DNA from 3 places in the Cupriavidus sp. genome. Region 1 is predicted to be linked to each of the others. Evidence: predicted binding sites of a transcription regulator. Region 1 holds the regulator's gene; each other region holds the start of a gene.
The links. The regulator sigma-54, encoded in region 1, starts transcription at its own class of promoters, with help from an activator protein. The targets are predictions, from matches to a motif close to TGGCANGNAANCTGCTTT.

Region 1 (5,200 bases):
TCGCGGCGAGCGTGGCGTCAAGGTAACGAGCCGCGTGGTGGCTGCCCGGCACCGGAGCATCAAAAAAGCCGCGCAAATGCGCGGCTTTATCTCTTCTTATCGATCCTCTCAGGGAGCAACCTTCAATGGGTTGCCGCCTTATTGTTGCTGTAGCTGCTCAGCGGCCATCTGATACTTGACCGCTTCCCGGTCGTGCCCTTGCACGCGGTCCTTGTAGCGGATCACTTGCCGGTCGAGCTTGTCGACCAGAGAGTCGATCGCCGCATACAGGTCTTCATGATGCGCTTCGACGAAGATGTCCTTGCCCTTGAGATGCAGATTGATTTCCGCGTACTGACGCCGGTCCTTTTCCTTGTGGTTGTCGACAGATAGCAGCACGCTCACGCCAATGACCTGATCGAAATGCCTGACAATCCTCTCCAGTTTCGTTTCCACATACTCACGCAGCGGCGGCGTGATGTCGAGGTGGTGTCCACTGATCTTGAAGTTCATAGCGCTTCTCCTTCTGAAAGAGCCGCACCAGGCAGGCGGTTGCGGCTCGGCTACAAAGACTTGCGGAGATTGACTGCGGGGATTTTCAGCGCTTCGCGGTATTTGGCCACCGTGCGGCGTGCGACCACAAAGCCCTGTTCGCCCAGCAATTCGGCGATGCGGCTGTCGGAAAGGGGATTCCTGGGGTCTTCGGCTCCTATCAGTTGCTTGATCAGCGCGCGGATCGCCGTGGATGAGGCCGCGCCGCCCGTCTCCGTGGAGACGTGGCTACCAAAGAAGTACTTCAGTTCGAAAGTACCCATTGGCGTGGCCATGTATTTGTTCGTGGTCACCCGGGAAATGGTCGACTCATGTAAACCGAGTGTATCGGCTATTTCCCGCAAAACCAAGGGGCGCATTGCTATTTCCCCGTGCGAAAAAAAGTTCTTCTGACGTTCGACAATTGCCTGCGCCACACGCAGGATCGTGTCGAAACGCTGCTGAATGTTCTTGATGAGCCACCGCGCTTCCTGCAGCTTCTGCTGCAGTCCTGCGGCACCCGCTTCTCCTTTTGCACCGCGCAAAATCTGCGCGTACATGTCGTTGATGCGCAGGCGTGGCATCACGTCCGGATTGAGTTGCGCAATCCAGCCGCTACCGCTCTTGCGCACGAACACATCCGGCACCACGAAATCTGCTTCCGGACGGCTATACGCATGTCCTGGATACGGTGCCAGCGAGCGGATCAGATCATGCGCCGCCTTTAATGCTATTTCGTCAACCTGAAGCGCTTTCTTGAGCCGCGTGTAATCGCGCACGGCAAGCAGTTCCAGATGATGATTGACGATCGACAATGCCAGTTCGCGCTGCGGATGCTTGAGTCGTCGCAGTTGCAGGCTCAGGCATTCCGCGGCATTGCGTGCGCCCACGCCGGGCGGATCAAAGCTCTGCAGCAGCGTCAGGATCGCCTGCACTTCATCGACTTCGAACTCGAGTTCTTCCGGGAGTTCCGTGCAGATTTCCTCGAGTGACGCCCCGAGGTATCCGTCGTCGTCGAGCGATTCGATCAGGAAGATCGCCAGGCCCTTGTCGCGCGTGGAAATCTTCAGCGGCGTGAGCTGCTCCATCAGGAACTCGCGCAGCGTGGGATCGGCATCGCGCAACTGCATCGGCGTCTTCTCGTCCTCGTCGCCTTGCGGGCGGCGCGCGAAATCGTCGAGGCTCCAGTCGTTGCCATAGTCCTCGGTGCCGGAATCGCCAAAGCTGTCCTCGTCGCCGCCGGCGGCGCCTTCGGCACGATCCTCGCCATTGGACTGCGGTTCGGCGGGCGCCGGGGCCGGCGCGGTCTGCAGGTTCACCGAACCGTCCGCCGCCACGCGCAGCGGGCTCTCGATCCAGTCGTTCTCGCGTTCGAGCAGCGGGTTTTCCGTCAGCGCCTGCTCCACTTCCTGCTGCAACTCCAGCGTGGAGAGCTGCAACAACCGGATCGATTGCTGCAGTTGCGGCGTCAGGGCCAGATGCTGGGAAAGTCGGAGCTGAAGCGATGGTTTCATGCGACCTATTCTATGCGCATCTTTCCGTTGTTGGAACGGAAATTGCTATCGCAATCAGCTATCGCTGTGACGCCGTGATCGACAACGGCTAGTTGACGAATCGCACGGTTCGGCGCATGTCCCGTAGGACATCGCCATCAGGCGTTACATGCGGAAATTCTCGCCCAGGTAGACGCGTCGCACGGATTCGTTGGCGATGATTTCCTCGGGCTGGCCGGCAGCCAGCACGGTGCCTTCGCTGATGATGTAGGCGTGGTCGCAGATGCCCAGCGTCTCGCGCACGTTGTGGTCGGTGATCAGCACGCCGATATTGCGTGCCTTCAGGAAACTGACGATGCGCTGGATTTCACCCACCGCAATCGGGTCCACGCCGGCGAACGGTTCGTCCAGCAGGATAAAACGCGGCGACGAGGCCAGCGCGCGCGCAATTTCCACGCGGCGGCGCTCGCCTCCGGACAGCGACAGTGCCGGGTTGTTGCGCAAGTGGGCGATCTGCAGGTCGTCGAGCAGGGAGTCGAGCCGGCGATCGATCTCGGCCTTTGGCAACGACTTGCCTTTTTCCACCTGCAGTTCCAGCACCGCGCGGATGTTCTCTTCGACATTGAGCTTGCGGAATACCGAAGCTTCCTGCGGCAGGTACGACAGCCCCATGCGGGCGCGTTCATGAATGGCCAGCCCGCTGATGTGCTGGTCGTCGAGCACGATATCGCCTTCGTCGAGCGCCACCAGGCCCACGATCATGTAGAACGAGGTGGTCTTGCCGGCGCCGTTCGGACCCAGCAGGCCCACCACCTCGCCGCTCTTCACGTCGAGCGACACATCCTTGACCACCGTGCGGGTGCCGTAGCGCTTCTTCAGGTGTCGCACGACCAGCGTGCTGCTGTCGGCGCGGACGGCGGACGCGGGGGACGAGGCGGAGGCTGCGAGCGTGGCGGAATCGTTCATCGGGGACTGGCTGGGAGTAAGGCGTTCAGGGCTTGGCGGGCGTGGTGGATGGCTTGAGGTCCAGCGGCGCGCCTGCGGCGGCTGGTGCGCTGGCATCGGCGCGCGGCGACAGCACGGCGCGCACGCGGCCGGACGAGTTGCCCCCCGTGGTGTTGCTGTCGCCGCCGGTGGCCGTGTAGAACTCGTTGCGGCTGTCGTAGGTGATCAAGGCACCGCGGATCTCGTCGATGATCTTTGCACCGACGCCGGAGACGCGCGCCGCACGGGCGTGGCCAATCAGCTTGTTGATCTCGGACTTCCCGTCGTATTCGATACGGTCGCCCCAGCCGTCGATGTATTCATCCACGCCGTCGCGCTTCTGGCGGATATAGGCCTGGCGGCCCGGCTTGGCCGTGGCGATGGCGTACTGGTAGCCCTCGGGGTCGGTGCGCAGTTCGGCCGCATCGGACTTCAGCACCATCGTGCCCTTGGTCAGCACCACGTTGCCGGTGAGGTTATAGATCTGCTTGACGTCATCGTAGCTGGCGTTGTCGGCCTCCAGCACCAGCGGCTTGCCCTGGTCGGCGCGCTCGGCAAACGCCGGCGCGGCCAGCGTCAGGCCAAGGGCGGCGGCGGCCAGAAGGGCGGGCGCGATGCGGCGACAGGACAATGTCGTCAGGGATGCGGTCATGTTAGGCGAGTGGTGAGGTAAGGACTGCGGCCTGGGCGATGCTGCCTGCCCGGCGGATTATTGGGTCTTGGGCTGTCCCGGCGAGTTCATGATGATGGTGCCCCGCACGTTGCCCAGCAATTGTACTTCGCGGGTGACGTTGTTGAAGATCAGGCCATTGGCCGTCATCACCGACGGACCGCGCGTGAGTTGCACCGGCTTGTCGGTCTTGACGATGTCGTCGTTGACCAGAAGCTGGAAGTATTGCGACGCCGCGGTCATGCGCGGGTCCTTCGACACATCCGCTCCGGCCTGGCGCACGATGAACGCGTTGCCGTAGAGATCGATCACCGAGCCTTCGGCGTTCATCACACCCCGGTTGGCATTGGCCGTCACGGGCGGGCGGTCCGGCTCGTAGGCGCGCATCGCCGGCGTGGTCACGTCGTAGGTCTGGTCGTCTTCGTAATGGACCATCTTCACGCCAGTGAAACGCATCTTGGTGGAGCCATCCTCGGCCAGTTCGGTGGCCGAGAAACGCTCCATCCAGTAGTCTGGCTCGTGGCGCTTGGCGCTCGACTTCTCGGCATCCTCGCGCGGCGAGTTCAACTGCACCAGCCAGAACGTGCTGCCGGCGACGATCGCCATCAGCAGCAGCGGCAGCAGCCGCATGATCAGGCCGGTGAGTCTGGACAGGAAGTCGGGCATCGTTCAGATGACCTTGGCGCGGGTCAGGTCATGGATGTGCAACGCGCCCGCCAGGCGACCGTCGTCATCGACGACCAGCAACTGGTTGATACGGTTGGCTTCCATGATTTCAACGGCTTCCACGGCCAGATGGTCCTGGTGCACCGTACGCGGGTTGCGATGCATGACATCACCGATCGGTACCGTCTTCCAGTCGCGCGGCGTTTCCAGCAGGCGGCGCAGGTCGCCGTCGGTGAACACGCCCACGGCCTTGCCGTCGGGGTCCACCACGGCGGTCATGGCCATGCCCTTGCGCGTGATTTCCATCAGCGCCTGGGCCAGCGGCGTGTTTTCACGAACTTCCGGCACGGCATTGCCGGTGCGCATCACGTCGCGCACATGGGTCAGCAGCTTGCGGCCCAGTGCGCCACCCGGATGCGAGCGGGCAAAGTCTTCCTCGCCAAAACCGCGGGCGTCGAGCACGGCCACCGCCAGGGCATCGCCCAGCGCCAGTGCGGCCGTGGTGCTGGCCGTCGGGGCCAGGTTCAGCGGGCAGGCTTCCTGGGCCACGGCGCCATCGAGGTGCGCATCGGACAGCTTGGCCAGATTCGATTCCGGGTTGCCGGTGACCGAGATCAAGCCGGCGCCAATCCGTTTCACGATCGGGATGATCGAGAGCAATTCGGCCGTTTCGCCGGAATTCGAAAAGGCGACCAGCACGTCGTCGCGCGTGATCATGCCAAGGTCGCCGTGGCTGGCCTCGGCCGGGTGCACGAAGAACGAGGGCGTACCGGTGGACGCCAGCGTGGCAGCCACCTTGCGTCCGATATGGCCGGACTTGCCGATGCCGGACACGACCACGCGGCCGGTGCAGCCGAGAATCATCTCAACCGCCTTG
Region 2 (5,200 bases), on a different contig from region 1:
CCACCGATCTTCGCGCCGCGATTGAGCGAGCGGATCGCGTTGGCGGACAGCGCGCCAAAACTCATCGCCGAGATATTGAACACCGAGATGGCGTATGGCTGCGCGCGATTGCCGCCGACCATGACGCGGAAATCGGCCGAAGCGATTTTCGTGGGCGCGAGCGAATGGCTGATCCATTCATGGCCCGGACGTTTGACGTCGGATTCGGTACCGAACGGGCGACTGTCGACCTCATTCTTGGCACGCTGGTATACGAGGCTGCGCTGCGCGCGCGAGAACGGTGCTTCGGACGTGTCGTCCTCGATGAAGTACTGGCGGATCTCGGGGCGGATGAATTCCAGGAAGAAACGCGCGTGGCCCCAGATAGGGTAGTTGCGCAGGATGGCGTGGCGCTGCTGGGTCAGGTCGTGGATACCGACCAGGCAAAGGGCCAGTGGCAACGCCACCCACCACCACGACATGGCATGGGCGGCCGCCAGGCCGGCCAGCACGATCAGGCCGCCGGCCGCCAGGGCCACGGCGCCATAACGACGCTCGAACATTGAGGGACTCTTCTTATAGGGGTAACCCCCGATGATGACCTGAACCGGCCTTCATGTGAAGTATCGGTTATGGAAGCGCTGTCTTGCGTATCGGACAACAAAACGCCATTAACTGCCATGACGTCGCCCCGACCGCATATCGCGGCGCTTTGCTGCAGCGCCGCGTTTGCGGCGACAGGCGGGTGGGATACAGTACGCGCAGACCGATAAGGAGACAGCGATGGACCTGCGGCAACGCGAGCACATCGAGACAGTGGTGCATGCCACCAGCTATCTGCCCCCGCCTGTGGTATCCGCGGAGCCGATCACGCATGACGCCGTGATCCAGAATTCATGGCGGCGCTGCGTGCATCAATATGGTCTCGATCCGTCGCGCATGCAGGAAGCCCGCATCGTGCCGCAGACCCGTCTGCGCGAGCACCAGCAACGGATTGACGATTTCGCGCGCATAGCGCGGCATGGTCTGGAAACCCTGTACGGGCAGGTTGCCGGCCTGGGCTATGTGGTATTGCTGACCGACGCGCAAGGCGTGACGGTCGACTATATCGGCGATGCCAACACCGACACCGCGCTGCGCCATGCGGGGCTGTACCTGGGGTCGGAATGGAGCGAGGCCGGCGCGGGTACATGCGCGGTGGGTACCGCACTGGTCACTGGCGAGGCGCTGACCGTGCACCAGGCCGATCACTTCGACGCCACCCACATTCCGCTGACCTGTACCGCCGCGCCGCTGTTCGACACGCATGGCAGCCTGAGCGCGATCCTGGACATTTCCGCGTTGACGTCGCCCGACGCCAAGACCAGCCAGGGTCTGGCGCTGCAGATGGTGCGCATCTACGCGGCCCATATCGAGAATGCCAACTTCCTGCGCGTGCATCACCGCGACTGGATCCTGAAACTCAACGTCGCCCCGGAGTTCGTCGACGTCAGCCCGGAATACCTGTTGGCGCTCGACGATGCCGGGCATGTCGTTGGCTATAACAACCGTGCCCGGCGCATGCTCGAAAGTGAATGCCAGGGACGGGCGGTGCTTGGCCAGTCGTTCGAGGCACTGTTCGACGCGCGGCTTGCAGACCTTGGGCGCTATGTTTACTCGCGGCCCAGCGAGCAGCGGCTGGTGGCGCTGCACCGTAGCGGCGGTTTGCTTTACCTGAGCGTGATGCCGCCGGCGTTGCGCTGGCATGCGCGCGCTGACACCGCGCCCACCGTGCCATTGCCCGAGCCGCTCGCGGCATTGAGCGGCGGCGACCCGGCCATGCAGCAGCAATTGCAGCGCGCCATGCGCCTGGTGGATTCGCGCATCAACCTGCTGATCCATGGCGAAACCGGCAGCGGCAAGGAGTACCTTGCCAAGGCCCTGCACCGGGCCAGCGCGCGGCGTGACCATCCGTTCGTGGCGTTCAATTGCGCGGCGATTCCAGAGACGCTGATCGAAAGCGAACTATTTGGACACTTGCCGAACAGCTTTTCCGGGGCAGGCTCACGCGGCAAGCGCGGCCTGATCCAGGAAGCCGATGGCGGCACGCTGTTCCTCGATGAAATCGGCGACATGCCGCGCGACTTGCAGTCGCGGCTGCTGCGCGTGCTGGCTGAAGGCGAGGTGTTGCCGATTGGCGCCACGCGGCCGGTGCCGGTCAATCTGCGCGTGATTTCCGCTACCCACCATCGGCTGGACCAGCTGGTCGAGTCCGGCCAGTTTCGCGAGGACCTGTACTACCGGCTGAACGGCGCGCGCTTCGAACTGCCGGCGTTACGGGACCGGCAGGATCTGGACTGGCTGATCGACACGATGCTCGCCGATGGCGGTCAACGGCGTGTCACGCTGTCCGATGCGGCGCGCCATTGCCTGCATGCGCATCACTGGCCGGGCAATCTGCGCGAGCTGCGCAATGTATTGGAGTACGCCTGCGCGATCTGCCAGGGCGGGGTGGTGGCGCCGGAGGACCTGCCCGACGGTTACGCCGATGTTCGCACTGCCGGTCACGCACCCGAACCCGTGCAGGCGCTTGCCGCGCCTCCGGGCGACGCCGACGCGCACGCGCTGCCTCCCGAAGGCATGCTGCTGATGCAGTACCTGCGTGCGTCGGGCTGGAACCTGAGCGCGGTGGCACGCCAGATCGGCATCAGCCGCATGACGCTGTACCGGCGCATGGAGCGCTATGGCATCCAGTCGCCCAACCGGCGCGATGGCGGGGATACGGGATCATCGACGTGACGGTTGTCCAGCGTTGGACAGCCGTACTGTGACACCTGTCACACCGCATCAGCGTAAGCGGACGTAATACCTGCGGGTTTCCCCGCGGATTTGCCACGGATGGACTCGAATTTGTTGGCGGTTTCCCAGCTGGCCCGCGTGTTTGCCATTGGCATGCCCATTGCAATAACCCTGTCACGACAAGCGCAAGCAGCGCGACAGGAGACAGGCCATGGGGGCACCATTGGTCGGCATCATTGCCAATCCCGTATCGGCGCGCGATATCCGCCGTGTGATTGCCAACGCCGGCAGCCTGCAGCTGGCTGACCGCGTCAACATCGTGCTGCGGCTGCTGGCCGCGCTGGCCGGCTGCGGCATCGACCGCGTGATGATGATGCCGGACCGCGAAGGCTTACGTGTCATGCTGACACGCCATCTGGACCGCCACCAGGGGCCCGATGCGAGCCTGCCGCGGGTGGAATTCATCGACATGCCCGTGACCGCGCGCGTGGACGATACGCTTCACGCGGCACGCCATATGGCGGACGCCGGTGTCTCCGTGATCATCGTGCTGGGCGGTGACGGCACGCACCGCGCCGTGGTGCGTGAATGCGGACCGGTGCCAATTGCCGGGCTCTCTACCGGCACCAACAACGCTTTTCCTGAAATGCGCGAGCCCACCATCATCGGGCTTGCCGCCGGTCTCTACGCCACGGGCCAGGTGCCCGCCAGCCATGCGCTGGCTTCGAACAAGCGGCTCGACGTCGTGATTCGCAATGCCGATGGCGGCTTCCGGCGCGATATCGCGCTGGTCGACGCCGTGATTGCGCATGAGCAGTTTATCGGCGCCCGGGCCTTGTGGAAGGCCGACACACTTGCCGCGGTGTATGTGGCCTACGCAGATCCACAGGCCATCGGCCTGTCCGCCATCGCGGGCCTGATCGAGCCGATTGGCCGGCGCGAGCCCGGCGGACTGGCCATCGAACTGGCACCTGCCGGCGAGGGTGTATTCGATCTGCGTGCTCCGATTGCGCCGGGCCTGCTTTGCTCGGTGCCGATTGCCGGCTGGACCCGCATCGCCCATGCCCGGCCGCATCGGGTGCGGCAACGCACCGGCATCGTCGCGCTCGACGGCGAACGCGAGCTCGCATTCGGCCCCCACGACGAGGTCACCATCACGCTGCATGACCATGCATTCCGCAGTATCGATGTGGCTGCCTGCATGGGATACGCGGCGCGCGAACACCTGATGCGCCAGACCTCGGCCATTCCACTGAATTGATCGCCACTGCATTACACGCAGTACCACCACCAAAGGAGACAACCATGAGTGCCAGTTCTTCGCAGTCAGCGCAGATGCCGCTGGACAAGGAGACCCTGCTGTCCGTGTACCGCAAGATGCGGACGATCCGTGATTTCGAGGAGCGATTGCATGTGGATTTCGGGCGTGGAGACATTCCCGGTTTCGTACACCTGTATGCCGGCGAAGAGGCAGCCGGCGTTGGCATCCTGCACCACCTGAACGACGGTGACCGTATCGCCAGCACACACCGTGGCCATGGCCACTGCATTGCCAAGGGGGTGGACCCGGTGGCGATGATGAAGGAGATCTACGGCAAGAAGGGTGGTTCGTGCAATGGCAAAGGTGGATCGATGCATATTGCCGACCTGTCCAAGGGCATGATGGGTGCCAACGGCATCCTGGGCGCCGGTGCCCCGTTGATCTGCGGCGCGGCGCTGGCCGCCAAGTTCCGCGGCAAGGGTGAGGTCGGCATTACGTTCTGCGGCGACGGCGCGTCCAACCAGGGCACGTTCCTCGAAAGCCTGAACCTGGCCGCCGTGTGGAACCTGCCGGTGATTTTCGTGATCGAGAACAACGGCTACGCGGAATCGACTTCGCGCGACTATGGCACTGCCGTCGACAGCTATGTGGACCGTGCAGCGGGCTTCGGCATACCCGGGGTCACGGTCGATGGCACCGATTTCTTCGCGGTACACGAGGCGGCGGGCGAGGTGATTCGCCGCGCGCGCGAAGGCGGCGGTCCATCGCTGCTCGAATGCAAGATGATCCGTTTCTACGGCCATTTCGAGGGCGATGCGCAGACCTATCGCGCAGCGGGCGAACTCGACGATATCCGTGCCAACAAGGACTGCCTGAAGCTGTTTACGCGCACCGTGACCCAGGCCGGAGTGGTTTCACGCGAGGAGTTCGACGCGATCGACCGCGAAGTGGCCACGCTGATCGACCACGCGGTGCAGGAGGCCAAGGCCGCACCATTGCCGGGCCCGGAAGACCTGCTGACCGATGTCTATGTGAGCTACTAAAACGATTCCCGACAGGAGACAGTCATCATGGCCCGCAAACTCAGTATGAAGATGGCGATCAACGAAGCGATCGACCAGGAAATGACGCGTGATCCGAGTGTGATCATGCTCGGCGAAGACATTGTTGGTGGCGCCGGTG
Region 3 (5,200 bases), on a different contig from region 1:
CGGCGATTCGTATGCCAAGGCGTCGAGCGATACCCGGCCCGCCGATCTGCCGTGGCGGGATGCCTTTACCGATGCCACGCTGCAGCGGTTGATTGCGCTGGCACTCGACAACAACCGCGACCTGCGCGTGAGTCTGCTCAATGTCGAGAAGGCACGCGCGCAATATCAGGTCAACCGCGCGGCACTGTTCCCGACCCTCAACGCCACCGCGGATGAGTCGGCGGCCCGCACGCCGGCGTCTTATTCGGGAGCGACCTCGGCCGCTACGACGCACCAGTACAGTGTTGGCGTGGGTGCCGCCAGCTATGAGCTGGACCTGTTTGGCAGGGTGCGCAGCCTGCGCGACCAGGCGCTGCAAACCTATCTTGGAACCGAGGAAGCGCGGCGCGCGGCGCAGATCACGCTGGTGTCGGAAGTTGCCACCGCGTATCTGACGTGGAGCAGCGACGTCACGCTGCGCAAGCTGGCGCAGGATACGCTGGACGCGCAACGTGGCACGTATGCCATCACCAAGCGCAGTTTCGAACTGGGTGCTGCATCGGCGTTGGACCTCAAGCAGGCCCAGACCAGCGTGGACAGCGCCCGTGTGGATGTGGCGCGCTACACGGCGCAGGTGGCGCAGGACCGCAACGCGCTGGCACTGTTGCTGGGAACCACGATTCCCGATGACATCGCGCCGATGGCCGACCTGACGGCGGGCGTGGTCCGCGAGGTGTCGGCAGGAATTTCCTCCGACGCGCTGCTGGACCGTCCCGACGTACGCGAAGCCGAGCACACGCTGCGGGCCGCCAATGCCAATATCGGCGCGGCGCGCGCGGCGCTGTTTCCGCGCATCACGCTGACCGCCAGCGCCGGCACTGCCAGCGGCGAGTTGTCCGGACTGTTCAAGGCCGGCTCGGGCGCATGGGCATTCGCGCCCTCGGTCAGCTTGCCGTTGTTCGATGGCGGGGCGAACCGCGCCAACCTCGATGCCGCAAAGGTCAGCGAGCGCATCGAAGTGGCCAACTATCAAAAGGCCATCCAGACCGCCTTCAAGGAAGTCGCCGATGCGCTGGCCACCCGCGGCACCATCGACGAACGGCTGGCCGCGCAACAGTCGCTGACGGATGCCTACCAGGCAACCTATGACCTGTCGCTGGCGCGCTATCGCAAGGGAGTGGACAGTTACCTCAACGTGCTGGTGGCACAACGGTCGCTGTACGCCGCCCAGCAAGACCTGGTCACGCTGCGGCTGACGTGGCAGGACAACCTGGTGACGCTATACCGCGTACTGGGCGGCGGCGCCGACGGGGTCTAGTCTTTAAGTATCCCAGTGGCATGCCGACCATGGCACAAAGATTGCAGGAAAGATGCATCCCCCGCATTTCCTGTCCACGATGTCCCTGTCCGCCTCGCAACTCGTTCTCCACGCCAAGCAACTCGAAATCGAGGCCGTGCGCCTGATGGCCAGCCGCGTGGAACTGGCGGATCTGATCGGCCAGTTGATTCACGCGTTGCAGCGTGAGCGGGGTGCGAGCAGCGCTTTCCTTGCGTCGCACGGCCAGCGGCTTGCCGCGGAGCGCGAGTCGGCCATGGCCGAGGCCATGCGCATCGAGTTGCACCTTGGCGAGAGCTTTGCCAGGCAACTGGAGCCGGGGCAGAAAGGCAGTGCCGCCATGGTGTCACTGATGGCCTGGGTGCAGTTGGACCTGGCCACGCTCACGGCACTGCGGGCCAGCATCGGACTTTGCCAGACCACCGCGTATGAGGCCGTGGCCGCGTTCAGTCGCCTGATCGCGGCGCTGCTGGAACTGATCTTCCATCTGGCCGACGTAGCCATGTATCCGGGCATCTCGCGGCCGCTGGTGGCATTTGTATACCTGGTGCAAGGCAAGGAAGCCGCCGGTCAGGAGCGGGCGGTGGGCGCCCAGATGTTTGCGTCGGGCGGCTGCACGGAAATCCAGCAGCAGCGTGTACTGCATCTGGTCGACGCGCAGAAGCGCAGTTTCCAGGTGCTCGAGAAGTTTGCCGACGCTCCGCTGCTTGCTGCGTGGCGACGTCAGGCGCTCAGCGAAGACGTAGTTGCCCTGGAGCAGATGCGTCGCACCTTGCTGACCGCGCAGCCCGGCGGCGCGCTCGATACCGAGTCCAGCGAAACATGGTTCGAGGTCTGCAGCAAGGTGATTGCCGGTATGTGGACGCTACAGATGCAACTCGTCAAAAGCTTGCGAGCGGCCTGCGAGGCGGAAATCGCATCGTCGCAGGCGGACCTGCAGGATTCCGCGGGGCTGTTGCGTCGCTTGCTGGACAATCCGCCCCCGCATACCCATGCGGTCGAACGGTTCTTCGATGCCGAGGGGCACCCGGACGCAGCGCCGGTATTGCCCGGCATGCCCGACGGTTCGAATGCGCCAGGCAGTGTCGACGCCGCCACGGTGTCATCGCTGAAGGGCTTGCTGGAGCAGCAATCGACGCGCCTGGCCCGCACCGAGGTGGAACTCGATGCCGCGCGGCGCGCGTTGGCCGAGCGCAAGGTCATCGAGCGCGCCAAGAACGCGCTGATGGCGCGTACCGGACTTGGCGAGGAAGCCGCGTTCCGCGTCTTGCAGAAAGCCGCGATGGACAACAATCGCCGCCTCATCGATATCGCTGAAGCCACGCTGGCGTTGCCCGAGATTGCAGCGCCAGCGCCGGGACCATCGCACCAGGATTGACTGCGTATTGTGCTTTGCACCAAAAGCGGGCTTGATTTGCACCGTGAAAGGGGCGGGCGGCGTGGCGAGGGCGGCCAGACCTCGGGCATGGATCGTGCGAGAAGATCAGGAACCAGGATAACGACGTCCTCCCCGTGCGGCATGCCCGTTTGTGCCGCGCAGGGAACGACGTCGTTTTTTTTCGTCCGTCCAACGAAGAAAACATTGAGGAACCTTCCCCATGGCCTATCTCGCCCCTGCCGAGTTCGTGACCAAGATGGTCGATGCCGGAGAGTCGAAGCTGCTGATGTCGACGCGCGACACGCTGATCCGCTCGTATATGGCTGGTGCCATTCTTGCGCTATCCGCGGCATTCGCCGTGACCATCACCGTGAACACCGGCAATGCGCTGGTCGGCGCGCTGCTGTTCCCGGTGGGCTTCTGCATGCTGTACCTGCTGGGCTTCGACCTGCTGACCGGCGTGTTCACCCTGGCGCCGCTGGCCGTGATGGACCGGCGCCCGGGCGCCACCTGGGGCGGCGTGATGCGCAACTGGGGCCTGGTTTTCTGCGGCAACTTCGCCGGCGCCATCACCGTGGCACTCTTCATGGCCATCATCTTCACCTTCGGCTTTTCCGAGGCGCCCAATATCGTTGGGCAAAAGATCGGCCATATTGGTGAAGGCCGCACGGTTGGCTACGCGGCGCACGGCGCGGCGGGCATGCTGACGCTGTTCATCCGCGCCGTGATGTGCAACTGGATGGTATCCACGGGCGTGGTGGCCGCGATGATGTCGACCTCGGTATCGGGCAAGGTCATTGGCATGTGGATGCCGATCATGCTGTTCTTCTACATGGGCTTCGAGCATTCGATCGTGAACATGTTCCTGTTCCCGTCGGGCCTGATGCTGGGCGGCAACTTCACGATCATGGACTACCTGATCTGGAACGAGATCCCGACCGTGCTGGGCAATGTGGTGGGCGGCCTGACGTTCGTTGGCGCGACGCTGTACAGCACGCACTACAAGACGGCGCCCAAGCGCGCGGTGGGCTGATCCTGTCCTGCCATGAGCGGCGGGCTCGATGTCAGCATAGGCCAGCACTCGGAGGCGGGCCGCAAACCTGTCAACCAGGATTTCCATGGCGCGACGCTGCCCGCCGGGCAGCAGCGCATCCACAAGGGCATCGCGCTGGCGCTGGCCGACGGCATCAGCACCAGCGCGGTAAGCCAGGTGGCCAGCGCGGCGGCCGTACGGACGTTCCTGGAAGACTATTACTGCACATCCGACGCCTGGACCGTGCGGCGCGCGGCGCAGCGCGTGCTGGCCGCGACCAACTCATGGCTGTATGCGCAGACCCGGCGTAGTGACGCCCGCTTCGACCGCGACCGCGGCTACGTCTGCACGTTCAGTGCGCTGATCTTCAAGGCCAGGGAAGCCCATCTGCTGCACGTTGGCGATGCGCGTGTCTACCGGCTGCATCCCCACAAACTCGAACAACTGACCGACGATCATCGCGTGCATGTATCGGCGTCGGAGTCGTACCTGGGCCGTGCGCTGGGAGCCGGGTCGTCCATCGAGATCGACTATCGGTCCTGGGGCGTCGAAGCCGGCGAGGTCTACCTCCTGGCTACCGATGGTGCCTATGAGCACCTGGAAGCCGGCGATGTCCACCATGCGCTGGCCGCTTGCGACGGCGACCTGAACCGCGCCGCGCAAGCGCTGGTGCAGACCGCGCTGGAGCGTGGCAGCCCTGACAACGCGACGCTGCAGATCGCGCGGGTCGACGGGCTGCCGGCCCCCGATGCACAGCGCACGCTCGCACAAGCGGCGCAACTCGCGCTGCCGCCGCCGCTGGTGCCGCGCATGCGCTTCGAAGGCTATACGGTGGTCAGGGAACTGCATGCCAGTGCGCGCAGCCATGTGCACCTGGCGGTCGACGACAGCAACGGACGGTTCGTGGTGCTGAAGACGCCGGCGGTTGACCGCCACCATGATGCCGCGCACCTCGATGGTTTCCTGCTTGAAGAATGGGTAGCCCGTCGCATCGACAACCAGCACGTACTCCGGCCCTATGAGGTCGAGCGTCCGCGCAGTCATCTGTTCGTGGCGATGGAGTACGTGGAGGGGCAGACGCTCGCGCAATGGATGATCGATCATCCATTGCCGGACCTCGATGCCGTACGCGTGATCGTGGCGCAACTGGCGAGCGGGCTGCAGGCGTTCCACCGGCGCGAGATGCTGCATCAGGACCTGCGGCCCGAGAACGTGATGATCGACCGGTCGGGAACCGTCAAGATCATGGACTTCGGAACCGTCCACGTGGCGGGACTCGCCGAAGGCACGCGCGATGCGCGGGCCAGCGCGCCAGTGGGCACCTTGCAATACGCCGCGCCCGAGTATTTCGTCGGGGACGGTGGCAGCGCGGCGTCAGACCTGTATTCGCTGGCAACGCTGGCATACCAGATGCTGACGGGGAAGCTGCCGTACGGATTGCAGGTGACCCAGGTGCGCGACCGCGCCGACCTGC

Region 2: ACO550_RS28840 (ATP-NAD kinase family protein) is a predicted target of sigma-54. The motif match lies at 2,907-2,924, and genes of this name have one in related genera.
Region 3: ACO550_RS15460 (formate/nitrite transporter family protein) is a predicted target of sigma-54. The motif match lies at 2,777-2,794, and genes of this name have one in related genera.

What each region holds. Positions count from the first base shown of each region.
Region 1 is NZ_DBHKYV010000001.1:273,103-278,302, reverse strand. Features, by position in the region: gene hpf (ribosome hibernation-promoting factor, HPF/YfiA family) at 139-492, opposite strand; gene ACO550_RS01260 (RNA polymerase factor sigma-54) at 543-2,024, opposite strand; gene lptB (LPS export ABC transporter ATP-binding protein) at 2,169-2,969, opposite strand; gene lptA (lipopolysaccharide transport periplasmic protein LptA) at 2,995-3,639, opposite strand; gene lptC (LPS export ABC transporter periplasmic protein LptC) at 3,697-4,323, opposite strand; gene ACO550_RS01240 (KpsF/GutQ family sugar-phosphate isomerase) at 4,327-5,200, opposite strand, start outside.
Region 2 is NZ_DBHKYV010000032.1:52,893-58,092, reverse strand. Features, by position in the region: gene ACO550_RS28850 (glutamate synthase-related protein) at 1-542, opposite strand, end outside; gene ACO550_RS28845 (sigma 54-interacting transcriptional regulator) at 763-2,757, shown strand; gene ACO550_RS28840 (ATP-NAD kinase family protein) at 2,969-4,018, shown strand; gene ACO550_RS28835 (thiamine pyrophosphate-dependent enzyme) at 4,063-5,061, shown strand; gene ACO550_RS28830 (pyruvate dehydrogenase complex E1 component subunit beta) at 5,089-5,200, shown strand, end outside.
Region 3 is NZ_DBHKYV010000010.1:141,537-146,736, reverse strand. Features, by position in the region: gene ACO550_RS15470 (efflux transporter outer membrane subunit) at 1-1,297, shown strand, start outside; gene ACO550_RS15465 (nitrate- and nitrite sensing domain-containing protein) at 1,350-2,693, shown strand; gene ACO550_RS15460 (formate/nitrite transporter family protein) at 2,914-3,726, shown strand; gene ACO550_RS15455 (bifunctional protein-serine/threonine kinase/phosphatase) at 3,739-5,200, shown strand, end outside.